DNA from 4 places in the Streptomyces sp. NPDC053474 genome. Region 4 is predicted to be linked to each of the others. Evidence: riboswitches for the same ligand, from Rfam matches in the RefSeq annotation. Region 4 holds a riboswitch; each other region holds the start of a gene.
The links. A riboswitch is a leader RNA that binds a small molecule or an ion and turns the genes downstream of it on or off. The one in region 4 is predicted to bind cyclic di-AMP.
Positions count from the first base shown of each region.

Region 1: it holds a riboswitch for cyclic di-AMP, as region 4 does, so the genes downstream of both, ACIG3E_RS02130 (NlpC/P60 family protein) here and ACIG3E_RS25810 (C40 family peptidase) in region 4, are expected to answer to the same signal.
Region 2: it holds a riboswitch for cyclic di-AMP, as region 4 does, so the genes downstream of both, ACIG3E_RS06860 (M23 family metallopeptidase) here and ACIG3E_RS25810 (C40 family peptidase) in region 4, are expected to answer to the same signal.
Region 3: it holds a riboswitch for cyclic di-AMP, as region 4 does, so the genes downstream of both, ACIG3E_RS38785 (M23 family metallopeptidase) here and ACIG3E_RS25810 (C40 family peptidase) in region 4, are expected to answer to the same signal.

Region 1 covers NZ_JBITXV010000001.1:486,903-490,333, reverse strand. Annotated here, with positions in the region: gene ACIG3E_RS02135 (hypothetical protein) at 207-560, shown strand; gene ACIG3E_RS02130 (NlpC/P60 family protein) at 653-1,921, opposite strand; cyclic di-AMP (ydaO/yuaA leader) riboswitch at 1,929-2,085, opposite strand; gene pcrA (DNA helicase PcrA) at 2,379-3,431, shown strand, end outside.
Region 2 covers NZ_JBITXV010000002.1:704,125-707,555, reverse strand. Annotated here, with positions in the region: gene ACIG3E_RS06865 (aldo/keto reductase) at 1-844, opposite strand, end outside; gene ACIG3E_RS06860 (M23 family metallopeptidase) at 1,041-2,165, opposite strand; cyclic di-AMP (ydaO/yuaA leader) riboswitch at 2,177-2,344, opposite strand; gene ACIG3E_RS06855 (PP2C family protein-serine/threonine phosphatase) at 2,576-3,431, opposite strand, start outside.
Region 3 covers NZ_JBITXV010000026.1:47,185-50,615, reverse strand. Annotated here, with positions in the region: gene ACIG3E_RS38790 (GntR family transcriptional regulator) at 1-113, opposite strand, end outside; gene ACIG3E_RS38785 (M23 family metallopeptidase) at 402-1,235, opposite strand; cyclic di-AMP (ydaO/yuaA leader) riboswitch at 1,248-1,409, opposite strand; gene ACIG3E_RS38780 (M16 family metallopeptidase) at 1,651-3,033, opposite strand; gene ACIG3E_RS38775 (M16 family metallopeptidase) at 3,057-3,431, opposite strand, start outside.
Region 4 covers NZ_JBITXV010000011.1:103,680-107,110, reverse strand. Annotated here, with positions in the region: gene ACIG3E_RS25820 (ATP-dependent Clp protease proteolytic subunit) at 1-523, shown strand, start outside; gene ACIG3E_RS25815 (hypothetical protein) at 531-836, shown strand; cyclic di-AMP (ydaO/yuaA leader) riboswitch at 1,350-1,546, shown strand; gene ACIG3E_RS25810 (C40 family peptidase) at 1,550-2,026, shown strand; gene ACIG3E_RS25805 (DUF6328 family protein) at 2,232-2,750, shown strand; gene ACIG3E_RS25800 (ATP-binding protein) at 2,763-3,194, opposite strand.

The sequences.
Region 1 (3,431 bases), on a different contig from region 4:
GCCGGTCACCGGTCATGGACGCTAAACCTCGCCGTCACCGGGTCGTGACCTGTTGTGCGGAAGTGGCGCCCGTGGCCCGCTCGTGACCGGGCGCGACCGCTCCGGCGGCCGGTCGGCACCCGCTTCACCCGTTCCTGTGACCGATGTGGTGTTTGTGGTCCACCTGCCTGAAGGGGGGTGATACGGGCCCGGTTAGGCTCCGCCCCATGGACGTACTCATCCATCTCTTCGTCGGCCTGCACATCATCGGTATCGCCTCGCTCCTGGGCGGCTTCCTGACCCAGATGAAGGCGATGGGTGACGGCACGGCCCGCTTCGGCCCCCCGATGCTGCACGGCGCGCTCACCATGCTGATCACGGGCGTGGCCCTGGTCGGCCTGAACCAGGCCGACGACAACGAGGTCAACAACCTCAAGATCGGCATCAAGATGGCGGTCCTCGTCGTGATCCTCGGGCTCGTGTACCTGAAGCGCGACGAGGAGAGGGTGGACAAGGCGATGTTCGGCGCGGTCGGCGCGCTGACGACGGCGAACATCTTCATCGCCGTCCTGTGGACGTAGCCGCCCACCGCCCACGTTTTCGGCCCTCTACGTAGAGCAGCGAACCCTCTACGTAGAGGGCCGAAAACGTGTCGCCCTCCTAGGGAGATGGATCAGGCGGGCCGGACCACACTGTGGATCGGCATGTAGTAGATCGACTCGACGCGTACGTTCGCGCCCGGCTTGGGGGCGTGGATCATCTTGCCGTTGCCTATGTAGATCCCTACGTGGCTGATGTCGTCGTAGAAGAAGACCAGGTCACCGCGTTTGGCGCTGGACGTGGACACCGTGGTGCCGACCTTCACCTGGTCCCAGGTGGTGCGGGGCAGTGAGATCCCGGCGGTCTTCCACGCGGCCTGCGTGAGCCCGGAGCAGTCGTAGGAGCCGGGGCCCGTGGCGCCCCATACGTAGGGCTTGCCGATCTGCTTCTCGGCGAAGCCGATCACCTTCTCGGCCTTCGCGGCGTACCCGCCGTCCGTGCTCCCGGAACCAGAACCGGAACCGGAACCCGAACCGGAATCAGAGTCGGAACCCGCTCCCGACCCGGTACCGGTGTCGGAGCCCGACCCGGCCCCCGCCCCCGAGCCGCCGTCGGAGCCCCGCTCCCGCTCCCGCCGCTCGGCCTCCCTGGCCTCCTCGGCCTTCCGCTTACGCTCCTCCTCCGCCTGCTTGCGCGCCAGCTCGGCGGCCTTGCGCCGGGCCGCCTCCTCCTTCCGCTTCTCGATCGCGGCGAGCCGCGCCTTCTCCTCGGCGGTCAGCTTCGACAGGAGGGTGCGGGCCTCGCCGAGCTTGGTCTGGACGGTCCGCTTGCTCGACTTCAGCTCGTCGCGGGAGCGGCTGAGCGTCTTCAGGCTCTTCGCGGCCTTCGCGCGCTGCTTGGTGGCCGCCACCTGCTGGGTCTGGTAGTCGTCGACGGCCTTCTTCTGGCGGTTGGTGAGCCGGTCCGCGAGGTGGTTCTGGTCGAAGAAGCCCTTCGGGTCGTCGGCGAGCATCAACGCGGCGGTCTCGGAGACGGCGCCGGTGCGGTACTGGGCGGCCGCGAAGGAGCCGAGCTGCCGACGGGCCTCGTTCAGGTCGTCCGTGCGCTGGGCGACGTCGTCCAGGAGCTTGTCGACGTGCTTGCGCTGCTTGTCAGTGCGTTCCTTGGCCGAGTTGTACTTCTGGGTGGCCACGCCCGCCTGGTGGTAGAGGTCGTCGACCTTCTTCTGGACCTCTTCGAGGCTCGGCTCGGCGGGCCTGGTGGGCTCGGCGGGGGCGGACGGTGCCGCGTTCGCGCTCTGTGACAGGAGCGCTACGGAGGTCAGCGCGGCCGTCGTGATGCCGAGTGCGGGGGCGCTGCGTGCCAGGGGGGATCGGGTGCGCGGCTTGCGGTGCGACGCCAAGGGAGGCGACTCCTTCCGTGGACCGCCTACCGGGTTAGCTGTCGGGTTCGGGCGGTTCGGAAGGGCTGCCCTACCGGCCCGTGCGAGGCGCAGCGGGACGGATTCACCCCAGGATCATGGTGGGTCCCCGGCTCCGGACGCGTCGGGATCGGCGCGCGTCGGACTCGGCGGAGGCCGCGCGGCCCGGCGTGGTTCGCCGGTTTGGGGGGACGTGCGGCCCGCGGAGCACGCTAGCCAACTCCGGTGGCGCGGGGGAAGATTGATGTTCGATATGCCCGATACGTTTTCGTGACTTTCCGCACCTCCGTGTGGGGCCCGGAGCCGCCGCGACGCGGCTCACCTGCGGCGTGGCCCGGCGTGACCGCCCGGTGGCACCCCGTGGGCGGCGCCGGGCGGCCGGGGCGGTGGCCGGAACCCGGGGTGGTTTGTCAGTGGGGCCGCCTAGACTCGGGAGGCGATGAGCAGCCTCTTTGACGACAGCTTCCTGGCGGACCTCAAGCCCTCGCAGGGCGCTGAGGAGGAGCCCCCGCCGCCGCCCGAGGACAGCGCTCCGGAGCCGATTCCGGACGACCTGTTCGACGGGAAGTTCGACGCGCCCGCACCCCGGGACGGGTACTACCGGGACGGCGCCCCCCGCCCGGCCCTCGACCCGGCGGCGCTCCTCGACGGGCTGAACGAGAACCAGCGCGCGGCTGTCGTGCACGCGGGATCCCCCCTGCTCATCGTCGCGGGCGCGGGCTCCGGCAAGACCCGCGTACTGACCCACCGCATCGCGTACCTGCTCGCCGAGCGCGGGGTGCACCCCGGCCAGATCCTCGCGATCACGTTCACGAACAAGGCCGCGGGCGAGATGAAGGAGCGCGTCGAGCAGCTCGTCGGCCCGCGCGCGGGTGCGATGTGGGTGTCGACGTTCCACAGCGCGTGCGTGCGCATCCTGCGCCGCGAGTACAAGAAGCTGGGCTTCACGTCCTCGTTCTCGATCTACGACGCCGCGGACTCCAAGCGCCTGATGGCCTTGGTCTGCCGGGACCTGGACCTGGATCCGAAGAAGTTCCCGCCGAAGTCCTTCAGCGCCAAGATCTCGAACCTGAAGAACGAGCTGATCGACGAGGAGGACTTCGCCGCCCAGGCCGCCGACGGCTTCGAGAAGACCCTCGCCCAGGCGTACGCGATGTACCAGTCGCGCCTCCGCGAGGCCAACGCCCTCGACTTCGACGACCTGATCATGACGACGGTGCACCTCCTGCGCGCCTTCCCGGACGTCGCCGAGCACTACCGCCGCCGCTTCCGGCACGTCATGGTCGACGAGTACCAGGACACGAACCACGCGCAGTACGCGCTGGTGCGCGAGCTGGTCGGCCCTCCCCTGGAGGAGGGCGAGGAAGGCGAGGGGCCCGGCGAGCTGTGCGTGGTCGGTGACGCCGACCAGTCCATCTACGCCTTCCGCGGCGCCACGATCCGCAACATCCTCCAGTTCGAGGAGGACTACACGGACGCCACCACGATCCTC
Region 2 (3,431 bases), on a different contig from region 4:
CGATCGGCGCCGCCACGGTCGGCTGCGCGGCGAGCCAGGCGAGGGCGACGGTGGCGACCTCGGCGTCGTGGGCCTTCGCCACCTCGTCGAGGGCGGCCAGGACGCGGCGGCCGCGCTCGGTGGCCAGATACTCGCCCGCCTTCTCGGCGCGGGCGCTGTCGACCCGCGTGCCCGGGCGGTACTTGCCGGTCAGGAAGCCCGCGGCGAGGCCGAAGTAGGGGACGGCGGCGAGCCCGGAGCGCGACGCGATCTCCTGGAGCGGGCCCTCGTAGGTGTCGCGCGAGACGAGGTTGTAGTGCGGCTGGAGCGCCACGTACCGGACCAGGCCCTCGCGGTCGGAGAAGTCGAGGGACTCCTGGAGGCGCTCGGCGGTGATGTTCGACGCGGCGATCGCGCGCACCTTGCCCGACCGCACCAGCTCGTCGAGGGCGGTGATGAACTCCTCGACGGGCACGGACGGGTCGTCGTAGTGCGTGTAGTACAGGTCGATGTAGTCGGTGCCGAGGCGGCGCAGCGACTCCTCGGCGGCGGCCTTGATGGTGCTCGCGGACAGGCCCTTGTACTCGGGCAGCGCGCCGACCTTGGTGGCGACCACGACGTCGTCGCGGTTGCCGCGCTCGGCCATCCACCGTCCGAGGACGGTCTCGGACTCGCCGCCCTTGTTGCCGGGCACCCAGAACGTGTAGGCGTCCGCGGTGTCTATGAAGTTGCCGCCCGCGGCGGCGTAGGCGTCGAGGACGGCGAAGGACTGGTCCTGGTCGGCGGTCCAGCCGAAGACGTTGCCGCCGAGGGCGAGCGGGAAGACTTCGAGGTCGGACGATCCCAGAGGGCGAAGTGTGGTCATACCGGCGCCAACATCCTTGCGAAGTCGGGAATTCCGGTGTCGGACGACGGATTCCAGACAATGGATTCCAGGATGTGGAACCGGCCGGGGAGGGCTGCGGGACGGAGGAACCGGCGGCCCTGGCGTCGGGGGGTCGTCGCCAGGACCGCCGGAGTCTGAGGACCCTTCGCGGTCAGCGGTCAGCGGTCAGCCGGGGTCAGGGGGTCAGGCCCTTGCCGCGCAGCCAGGACAGCGGGTCGATGGCCGCGCCGCCCGTCCTGACCTCCAGGTGGAGGTGGACCCCGGTGACGTTGCCCGTGCCTCCCATGCGGCCGATGACGTCGCCGGTGCTGACCTTCTGGCCCACGCTGACGGAGAGCGAGGACTGGTGGCAGTACCAGATCTCGGTGCCGTCATCGAGCTTCAGGACCGTGCGGTAGCCGTACGCGCCCGCCCATCCGGCCTCCGTGATGGTGCCGGAGTGGACGGCCTTGAGCGGGGAGCCGTTGGAGCCCGCGAAGTCCAGGCCGGTGTGCCGCCCGGAGGACCACATGGCGCCGGAGTCGCCGAAGTGGGAGGTGAGGACGTACGAGGAGGCGGGCAGCGTGTAGCTCTTGGCGAGCTTCGCGAGGCGCTCGGCCTCGCGCTTCTTGCGGGCCGCCGCCTCCTTCTTCCGCTTCTCCTCCGCGGCCTTCGCCTTGGCCTCGGCCGCCGCCTTGCCCTGCTGGGCCGTGGCGGTCGCGGCGGCCCTGGCCACGGCCGCGTCCTCGGCCTGCCTGCGCTGCGCGTCGTCCGCCTGGTGGTGCTGGTCCTCGGCCTGCTGGAGGATGCGGGCCCGCAGCACCTCGCCCGCGTCCGTGGTGCCCCGCTCGGCGTCGGCACCGGTGACGCCCGCGGAGCTGAGCGGCGCCGCGGCCGCGGCGGTGGCCGGTGCGGCGGTGTCGTCGCCGTCGACCAGGGAGCCGACGCCGGGCAGCGACCCCAGGTCCGGCAGGGCGATGGAGACCGGCGGCTTGCCGCCCTGCGCGGTGGCGATGCCGCCCGCGCCGACGGCGGCGATGACGCCGACGCCGAGGACGGTGGAGCTGCGGGCGAGGCCGCCGCCCTTCTTGTGGATGCGGTGCTTGCCGCGCACGGGGCGGACGGTCTCCGCGGTGGGGTTCCACTCCTCCCAGGAGGCCGGGGGCTCCGGGGAGGCGCAACCGGCGTACCCGGCGGGCGCGAAGGCCTCGGCCTGGTCGGCGTACCCGGTGTGTCCCCCGGGTCCTTCGCCGCCGTCGGCACCCTCGATGAGACTGCCGTGGGGTATGAGCGCTTCTGGGGCAGGCCGGTTGGACGCCACGGGGGCGCACTCCTTTCCTTCCTTCTCGCCTACCGGGTTAGCTGACGGGTTCGGAGCAGGAAGGTCTCCTACGGCCGCTGCTCGTGCGGCGGATACGGGTCCGCGTGCGCGAGAGGCGTCCGATTCACCCCAAGATGGTGGTTCCCCGGCTCCCTTGCGGGATTAGGCGCGTGCGCGCGGAGCCGCCGGGTGTGACGGCTGGGACGACCGCGCTGCGTTATCGAACGTTAATAGACAGCGGGTCGGTATTCCAAGCTGTTCGAGTTGATCGTTAACGCTTACGCCACGAACACAACGGGACATCAGGGCCGGGAATAGGGCGAGTTGAGCGTGCGCCATGACGCTGCGCAGCGGGATCGATCTTCAGCTGCGGATGACGGGTCGTCAGTTGCGCTGCGCTGGGGCTCCGTTCAGTCACAGGGCGTGACGGGTCGTCGTACGGCGAGGAGCGCCATGTCGTCGGTGGCGCCGCCGCCGGTGTGGTCGAGGACCTCGGCGACGAGCGTGGACAGGAGCGCGTCGGGGGCGTCCGCGCCCGAGAAGACGCGGCCGCCGAGCCGGGCCGCGGGGTCGTAGAAGACGCCCCGCGCGTCCCGGGCCTCGCTGAGCCCGTCGGTGTGGAGCAGCAGCGTGGATCCGGGCGGGAAGTCGGTCTCGTCCGCGCGGTCGGGCCAGGCGCCGAGGTCGCCCATGCCGAGCGGCAGCGCGGGTTCGGTGGGCGAGAGCACGCGCAGGCGCCCGTCGGCGCGCAGCAGCAGCGGCTCGGGGTGGCCGCGGTTGACCAGGCGTACGCTGCCGCCGCCGCGCGGGATCTCCGCGAGGACCGCCGTGGTGAACCCCTCGAAGGCGTCGAGCCCGTCGCGCCGCGTGCCCTCGCGCGCCAGGGCACGCTCCAGGCGCTGCGCCACGGCCTCCAGGGTGGCCTCCTGCTCGGCCGCCTCGCGGAAGGCGCCGATGACGACGGCGACGGCGGCCACCGCGCCCATGCCCTTGCCGCGTACGTCGCCGACGATCAGCCGGACGCCGTGCGGGGTGTCCTGCACCGCGTACAGGTCGCCGCCGATGAAGGCGTCGGCCTGCGCGGCCTCGTACCGGGCGGCGACGTCCAGGCCGCCGATGCGCGGATCCGGCTGCGGCAGGACGGCCCGCTGCGCGGCCTCGGCGATGGAGCGGGCGGAGGCGAGGCGGGCGTCGCCGCGGCGGACGACGCGGTTGATCACGACGGCGAGGGCGCCGACGGTCAGCATGGTGACGAACGAGGTGACG
Region 3 (3,431 bases), on a different contig from region 4:
ACGCCGTAGCGGCGGGCGAGGAGTTCTTCGGTGAGCCGCGTGCCGCGTTCGTAGACACCGGAGACGATGTCGTCCCGGATGGCCGTACAGACCGAGTGCGCGGGAATGCGCATGACGGACCTCCGCTTTAATGCCCGCGAAACGCGTCGCGCGACGCGTCGAAGACGCTGGTGCGGCGACTCTATGGACGCTGTCACGACGGACTCTATTGCAGATGGCCGCATTTTCCGATGGGGCACCGGAATCCATGGATATCTTTTGGCCAAAGGTGTGCGCAGCGGCGCGCTTACCGGTGGTGGGCGCTTAGGACCCTGGCCATGCCTCGATGCCGAAAGCCCCGGCTCGGTGAGCCGGGGCTTTCGGGACGTGCGCGGGCGCGGGGCGCTCGCACCGTCGACGCGTCAGACGCCCACGCCGTGGGAGCGCAGGTACGCGATCGGGTCGATGTCCGAGCCGTACTCGGGGCCGGTACGGGCCTCGAAGTGCAGGTGCGGCCCGGAGGAGTTGCCAGTGGAGCCGGAGAGGCCGATCTGCTGGCCGGGGGTGACGGCCTGGCCGACCGTGACGCTGATGGACGACAGGTGGCCGTACTGGGTGTACGTGCCGTCGTTCATCTTGATCACGATGTTGTTGCCGTAGGCGCCGCCCCAGCCCGCCTCGACGACGGTGCCCGCGCCGACCGCCTGCACCGAGGTGCCGGACGCGGCGTGGAAGTCGATGCCGGTGTGGCTGCCGGAGGACCACATGCCGCCGCCGGCCTTGTAGGAGGTGGAGACGTAGGAGCCGGCGACCGGGGCGACGTAGGCGTTCAGGCGCTTGCGCTCGGCGTCACGGGCGGCGCGCTCGCGGGCCCGCTCCTTGGCCTCCTTCGCCGCCTTGGCCTCGGCCTCCTTCTTGGCCTTCTCCTTCGCGGCGGCCTCGGCCTTGCGCTTCTGCTCGGCGGCCTTCTGCCGCGCCGCCTCTTCCGCCTTCTTCTGGGCGGCGGCGTCGTTGGCGGCCTGCTTCTGGGCGGCGGCCTGGGCGTCGATCTCGTCGGCCAGCGTGTCGTTGATGGCGATGGCCTGCGTGAGGCCGGTGCTCGCGTGGTCCGCGGAGCCGTCGGCGGCGAGGGCCGGAGCGGCCAGGCCCGAGATCACACCGGTGGTGGTGAGGGCGGCGACACCCGCGGCGCTGGCGGTGGTGCGCGTGATGCGGCTCGGACGGCGGTGCTTGCCGGTCGGGCGGATGAGCGCCATGAAGCGGCTGGTCCTTTCCTTCCTTCTCGCCTACCGGGTTAGCTGACGGGTTCGGAGCAGGAAGGTCTCCTACGGACTCCTCGCCTCGCGGCAAGGGGACCGATTCACCCCAGGGACGTGTGGGTCCCCGGCTCCCCTGGCTCACGCCGTACGGGGACTCGGCGATGACTGTCCGGTGCCGCGGGCGCGGCGTACTGCGTGACGTACAGCCGCACTGACGCTAAACGCCTCATCTTTCAATCGACAAACGGATCCTGCCTTTTGTAGCGCACGCCACACGGCAGACGCCCAACCTCCATGCCAATTCGGACATATGGCAGCATGCAGGGACCCCGGAGGCTTCCTGAGCCTCCGGGGTCCCTTCAGTTACGCGGCGTTCGCGCCGGTTTGTCCCGCCCCTACGGGTGCGGGGCAATCAGCCGGTGACGACCGTCACTTCACCGATGCCGAGGGCCCGGACGGGCTCCTCGATCTGTGCGGCGTCACCGACGAGCACCGTCACCAGACGGTCGCTCGGGAACGCGCTCACGACGGCCGCGGTGGCCTCCACCGTGCCCGTCCCTGCCAACTGCCGGTACAGGCTCGCCTGGAAGTCGTCCGGCAGCTCCTGCTCCACCTGGTCGGCGAGCGTCGCGGCGACGGCGGCGGCCGTCTCGTACTTCAGCGGGGCCACACCGACCAGGTTCTGCACGGCGACGTCGCGCTCGGCGTCCGTGAGGCCCTCGGCGGCAAGGGTGCGCAGGACCTTCCACAGGTCGTCGAGCGCCGGTCCCGTGTTCGGCGTGTCCACGGAGCCGCTGATGGCCAGCATGGCAACGCCCGGGGCGCCCTCCGGGGACCGCGGCGCCGCGGAGCGCAGCACCTGGCTGAAGGCGCGCACGCCGTACGTGTACCCCTTCTCCTCGCGCAGGACGCGGTCCAGGCGCGAGGTGAGGGTGCCGCCCAGGCAGTACGTCCCGAGGACCTGCGCCGGCCAGACGATGTCGTGCCGGTCCGCGCCCACGCGGCCGATGAGGAGCTGCGTCTGGACGGCGCCGGGGCGGTCCACGATGACGACGCGGCCGGTGTCGTCGGCCGTCACCTGGGGCATGGCGTGCGGCTCCGCCGGCCCGCCCGTCCAGGCGCCGAGGGTGTCGGCGAGGACGGCGTCGAGGTCCGTGCCCGTGAGGTCGCCGACCACGACGGCGGTGGCCGTGGCGGGGCGCACGTGCTTCTCGTAGAAGGCGCGTACGGCCGCGGAGTCGATGGCGGTGACCGTCTCCTCGGTGCCCTGGCGCGGGCGCGACATGCGCGAGGTGGCCGGGAAGAGCTGCTTGGCCAGCTCCTTGGCGGCGCGGCGCGCGGGGTTGGCGGTCTCGTGCGGGATCTCGTCCAGGCGGTTGCGGACGAGGCGCTCGATCTCGCCGTCCTCGAAGGCGGGCGCGCGCAGCGCGTCGGCCAGCAGGCCCAGGCCCTTCGCGAGGCGGGAGACGGGCACTTCGAGGGAGAGCCGGACGCCGGGGTGGTCGGCGTGCGCGTCCAGCGTGGCGCCGCAGCGGTCCAGCTCGGCGGCGAACTCCTCGGCGGAGTGCTTGTCGGTGCCTTCGGAGAACGCCCGCGCCATGATCGTGGACACGCCGTCCAGGCCCTGCGGCTCGGCGTCCAGGGGCGCGTCGAGGTGGACCTCGACGGCGACGAGCTGCTGGCCGGGGCGGTGGCAGCGCAGCACCGTCAGGCCATTGGCCAGGGCGCCGCGCTCGGGGGCCGGGAAGGCCCAGGGCTTGGCCGTGCCCGCCTGGGGCTGCGGGTGGAACTGCATCGTCACAGACGTCTCAGCCTCGCTCACTTCGCCGCCTCCTCTTCCTGCTGGGTCTCGGCGGCTTCCTGCTGGGTCTTGGCGGCTTCCTGCTGGGGTTCGGCGGCCGCGCCGTCGGCGTCCTCCGCGGTGGCCACCGGCTCGTACACCAGGACCGCGCGGTTGTCGGGGCGCAGGCGCGCCTTGGCGACCTCCTGGACCTCGGCCGCGGTGATGTCGAGGACGCGCTGGACGGCGGTGAGGGCGAGCTGCGGGTCACCGAAGAGGACGGCGAACCGGCACAGTTCGTCCGCGCGGCCCGCGACCGTGCCGAGACGGTCGAGCCACTCGCGCTCCAACTGGGCCTGGGCCCGCTCCATTTCCTCCGGGGTCGGGCCCTCCTCGGCGAACCGGGCGAGCTC
Region 4 (3,431 bases):
CTTCCTCGGCACGCCGATCGACGACGTCTCGGCGAACGACGTGATGGCGCAGGTCCTCTATCTGGAGCACGCGGCGCCCGACCGGGACATCTCGCTGTACGTCAACTCCCCCGGCGGCGACTTCAGCGCGACGACCGCGATCTACGACACGCTGCGGTACGCCTCCTGCGAGGTGGAGACGGTCTGCCTCGGACAGGCCGCGGCCGCCGCCGCGGTGCTGCTGGCCGCGGGCACGCCCGGCAAGCGGTCGATCCTGCCCGGCGCCCGGGTGCTGCTCCAGCAGCCCGCCCTGCCCGAGCCGGTGCGCGGCCAGCCGACCGACCTGCGGATCCGCGCGGAGGAGCTGCGGCGCACCCGCGCGCTCCTGGAGGAGATGCTCGCCCGTCACACCGGGCGCACGCCCGAGCAGATCTCGGCGGACATCGAGCGGGACACGGTGCTCGACGCCGAAGCCGCCGTCGCCTACGGTCTGGTGGACCGGGTCGTCCCGAGCCGCAAGGCCGCGCGCCCGGACGCGGAGTGAGGCGCGGGTGCTTCCCGAACTGCCGCCGCTGCCCGCGCTGACCCGCGCCGAGGGCGAGCTGGTCGACGCCTACCTGGCGGTCCTCGACCTCCTCGGCCGGATCAACCCGGCCCGCGTCGAACACACGTACGGCGGGTTGCGTGCCGCGCAGGCGCTGGTCGCCCGGGCGACCGAGCTGCGGGACGCGCTGGCGCTCATGCATCAGCGCGGGGAGAACGAGGTGCACGCGCCGACGCTCGCGCGGGCGCTGCGCGTCCTGGACGGCGAGCGGCGCGCCGCGCGCGTGACGGTGCCGCCGCCGACGGGGCCGTGACGGAGGTCAAGGCGGCGTCGGCGGACGCGGGTCCGTCATGATTCCGCCCGATTCACCCCCCACGACCGGCCGTCCCGTGCCACACTTCCAGCCAGCCCTCATTCCGTTTTCGGCCTGGTCACCCCGTGCGCCGGTGACATCTGACACCGTGGAACGCGCCCCGGACCCAGCGCGCCTGCGCCATCCGCCCGTTGCCGGTGTGCGCCGATGTCGGGCCGAGTTCGGGGTTGCCCCGGAGATGACCAGAGATGATCGCCCCTTCTGCGTAATCGGCGATCGTCCCGGCGGCCCCCCGAAAATGCGCAACTCCCTTACGCCGCACCCGGATTCGGGCGTTCCGGCGCTGATGGGGCAATCATCTCCGAGTGTGACCTAGACCCCATTCGGGCGCTGTCCACCGGAACGGGTCAGGCGTGAGGAGCCTCACATACCGCCGATCCGGCTCGGCTTTTTCGCCCCTCTCGGGTGAAGATCCCTTCCGACGACAAGCCCCCGCCACAGGCGGCGGGGCGATCCGGGCGGACGCCGAATCCTGCCGCCGCCCGGATGCCCGGTCGACATCTGTGCACCGGCAGGAGTGGAGGACCCAGCAAGGCGGGCCGTCCGGCTAGTCCGGAAGGCCCTTGGGGTGAAGTCGCATCGCGCGGCCGGGCATCTTCGCCTGCCCGAACCCGACAGGTCATCCTTCTCAGGCGGCTGACGAAGGGTTGCGCATGACTGCGCTGCATCGTGTTCCGTCGCTGCTGACGAGGGCCAGTACGGCTTCGGCTCTCACACTCGCCGCCGTGGGCGGCACCATCGTGGCCCCCGGGCTCACCGGAGACGCCCAAGCGGCCACCTCGCACGGGACGAAGGCGCTCAAGGTCGCGGCGTCCAAGAAGGGCTCCCCGTACCGCTACGGAGCGGTCGGGCCGAACCGTTTCGACTGCTCGGGCCTGACGCTCTACTCGTTCAAGCGCGTCGGCAAGAAGCTGCCGCGCACCGCACAGCAGCAGTACAACAAGACCCGCAAGGTGTCCTCCGCCAACCGCACCCGGGGGGACCTGGTCTTCTTCCACTCCGGCCGGAGCGTCTACCACGTCGGCATATACGCCGGTAAGGGCAAGATCTGGCACGCCCCGAAGCGGGGCACCGTGGTGCGGCTCGAGAAGATCTGGACCAACCAGGTCTGGTACGGCCGGGTCCGCTGACCCGTCGGCGGGCGGCGGCCCACCCAGGGCCCGCGCCGCCGCCCGCTCCGGGCGCCACCAGCGCCTTTCGCCGCCGTCCGGTCAGGTCCCGGACGGCGGCACCCTCCCGGACGACGCGGCGGATCACCACGCGCCGCCGGTGTCACCCGCCCGGCCTCGCCGTCAGAGCGGGAGTGGAGCGGCCCCGCGCGGATACTCGTGGACCATGGCCGACCATCACCCCCGTGCCGCGGGCGTCTCCAGACCGGACGCCGCCCGGCACACGCGCAACGAGACGCCGCTGGAGCGGGCCGACCGCAACTTCTCCGAGCTCCTCCAGGAGCTGCGGGTCACCCAGACCGGTGTGCAGATCCTCTTCGCGTTCCTGCTCACCCTCGCCTTCACCCCGCGCTTCCCCTCGCTCGACTCGGTGCAGCGCGCCACGTACGTCGTCACGCTGCTCCTGGCGGTGCTCGCCGCCGCGCTGTTCACGGCGCCCGCCGCGCTGCACCGCACCCTGTTCGCGCGGGGTGCCAAACCGCTGATCGTGCGGGTGTCCTCGCGGCTGGCGGCCGTCGGCCTCGCGGTGCTCGTGCTGGCCCTCACCGGATCCGTCCTGCTCGTCGTCGACGTGGCCGTGGGCCGCACGGACGGGGTGCTCGCGGCCGTGGGCACGTTCCTGGTGTGCGGCGGGCTGTGGGGCGTGCTGCCCCGCCTGGTCGGCCGCGCGGGCGGGCGGAGCTGACCCGCGCGCGGGTCAGCTCTGCACCGGCACCGACCACGGCAGTGTGATCCACACCGTCTTGCCGCCCTCCGCCGTGGGACGGACCGTGAGTCTGCCGCCGCACTCGGCGGTGAGCCAGCGGACGATGACCATGCCCCTGCCGTTGTCCTGCTGGACGGCGGCGGGCAACCGCTGGGGGAAGCGGGGGTGGCTGTCCGTGACGCCGATGCGCAGCCGCTCGTCGCGGTCGAGCCGCACGTCCACGGTGAAGGTGGGCGAGAGGCCGAGGGTGTGCTGCACCGCGTTCGTGGCGAGCTCGGAGACGATGAGCCGCACCGTGTCGGCCACGTCGGCGTCCGACGGCAGGCCCCACTCGGTGAGGACGTCCGCCACGTACGTGCGGGCGGTGGAGACCGAGACAGGGTCGCTCGGCAGGGTGACTGATGCTTCCTGGTGGTCTGCCATGACGGCGCCGTCCCTTTCCCACCGGGACCGCACTTCCGACGCGTGGCGAAAGTACTGAGGATCGTCCCGGAGCTGGTGCTTCGCGCCAGATTGCCACTCTCGGGCGGGCAGCGCCCGCCGATCCACCGAGATGTGCATATATCTGTCGCTCGAAGCGGTGAACTCTGCGACGGCAGACCGTATTTGGGCGCAACACTGGCAGTTCCCCTACTGTCCCCTACCGTTGGCGCGGTCCTC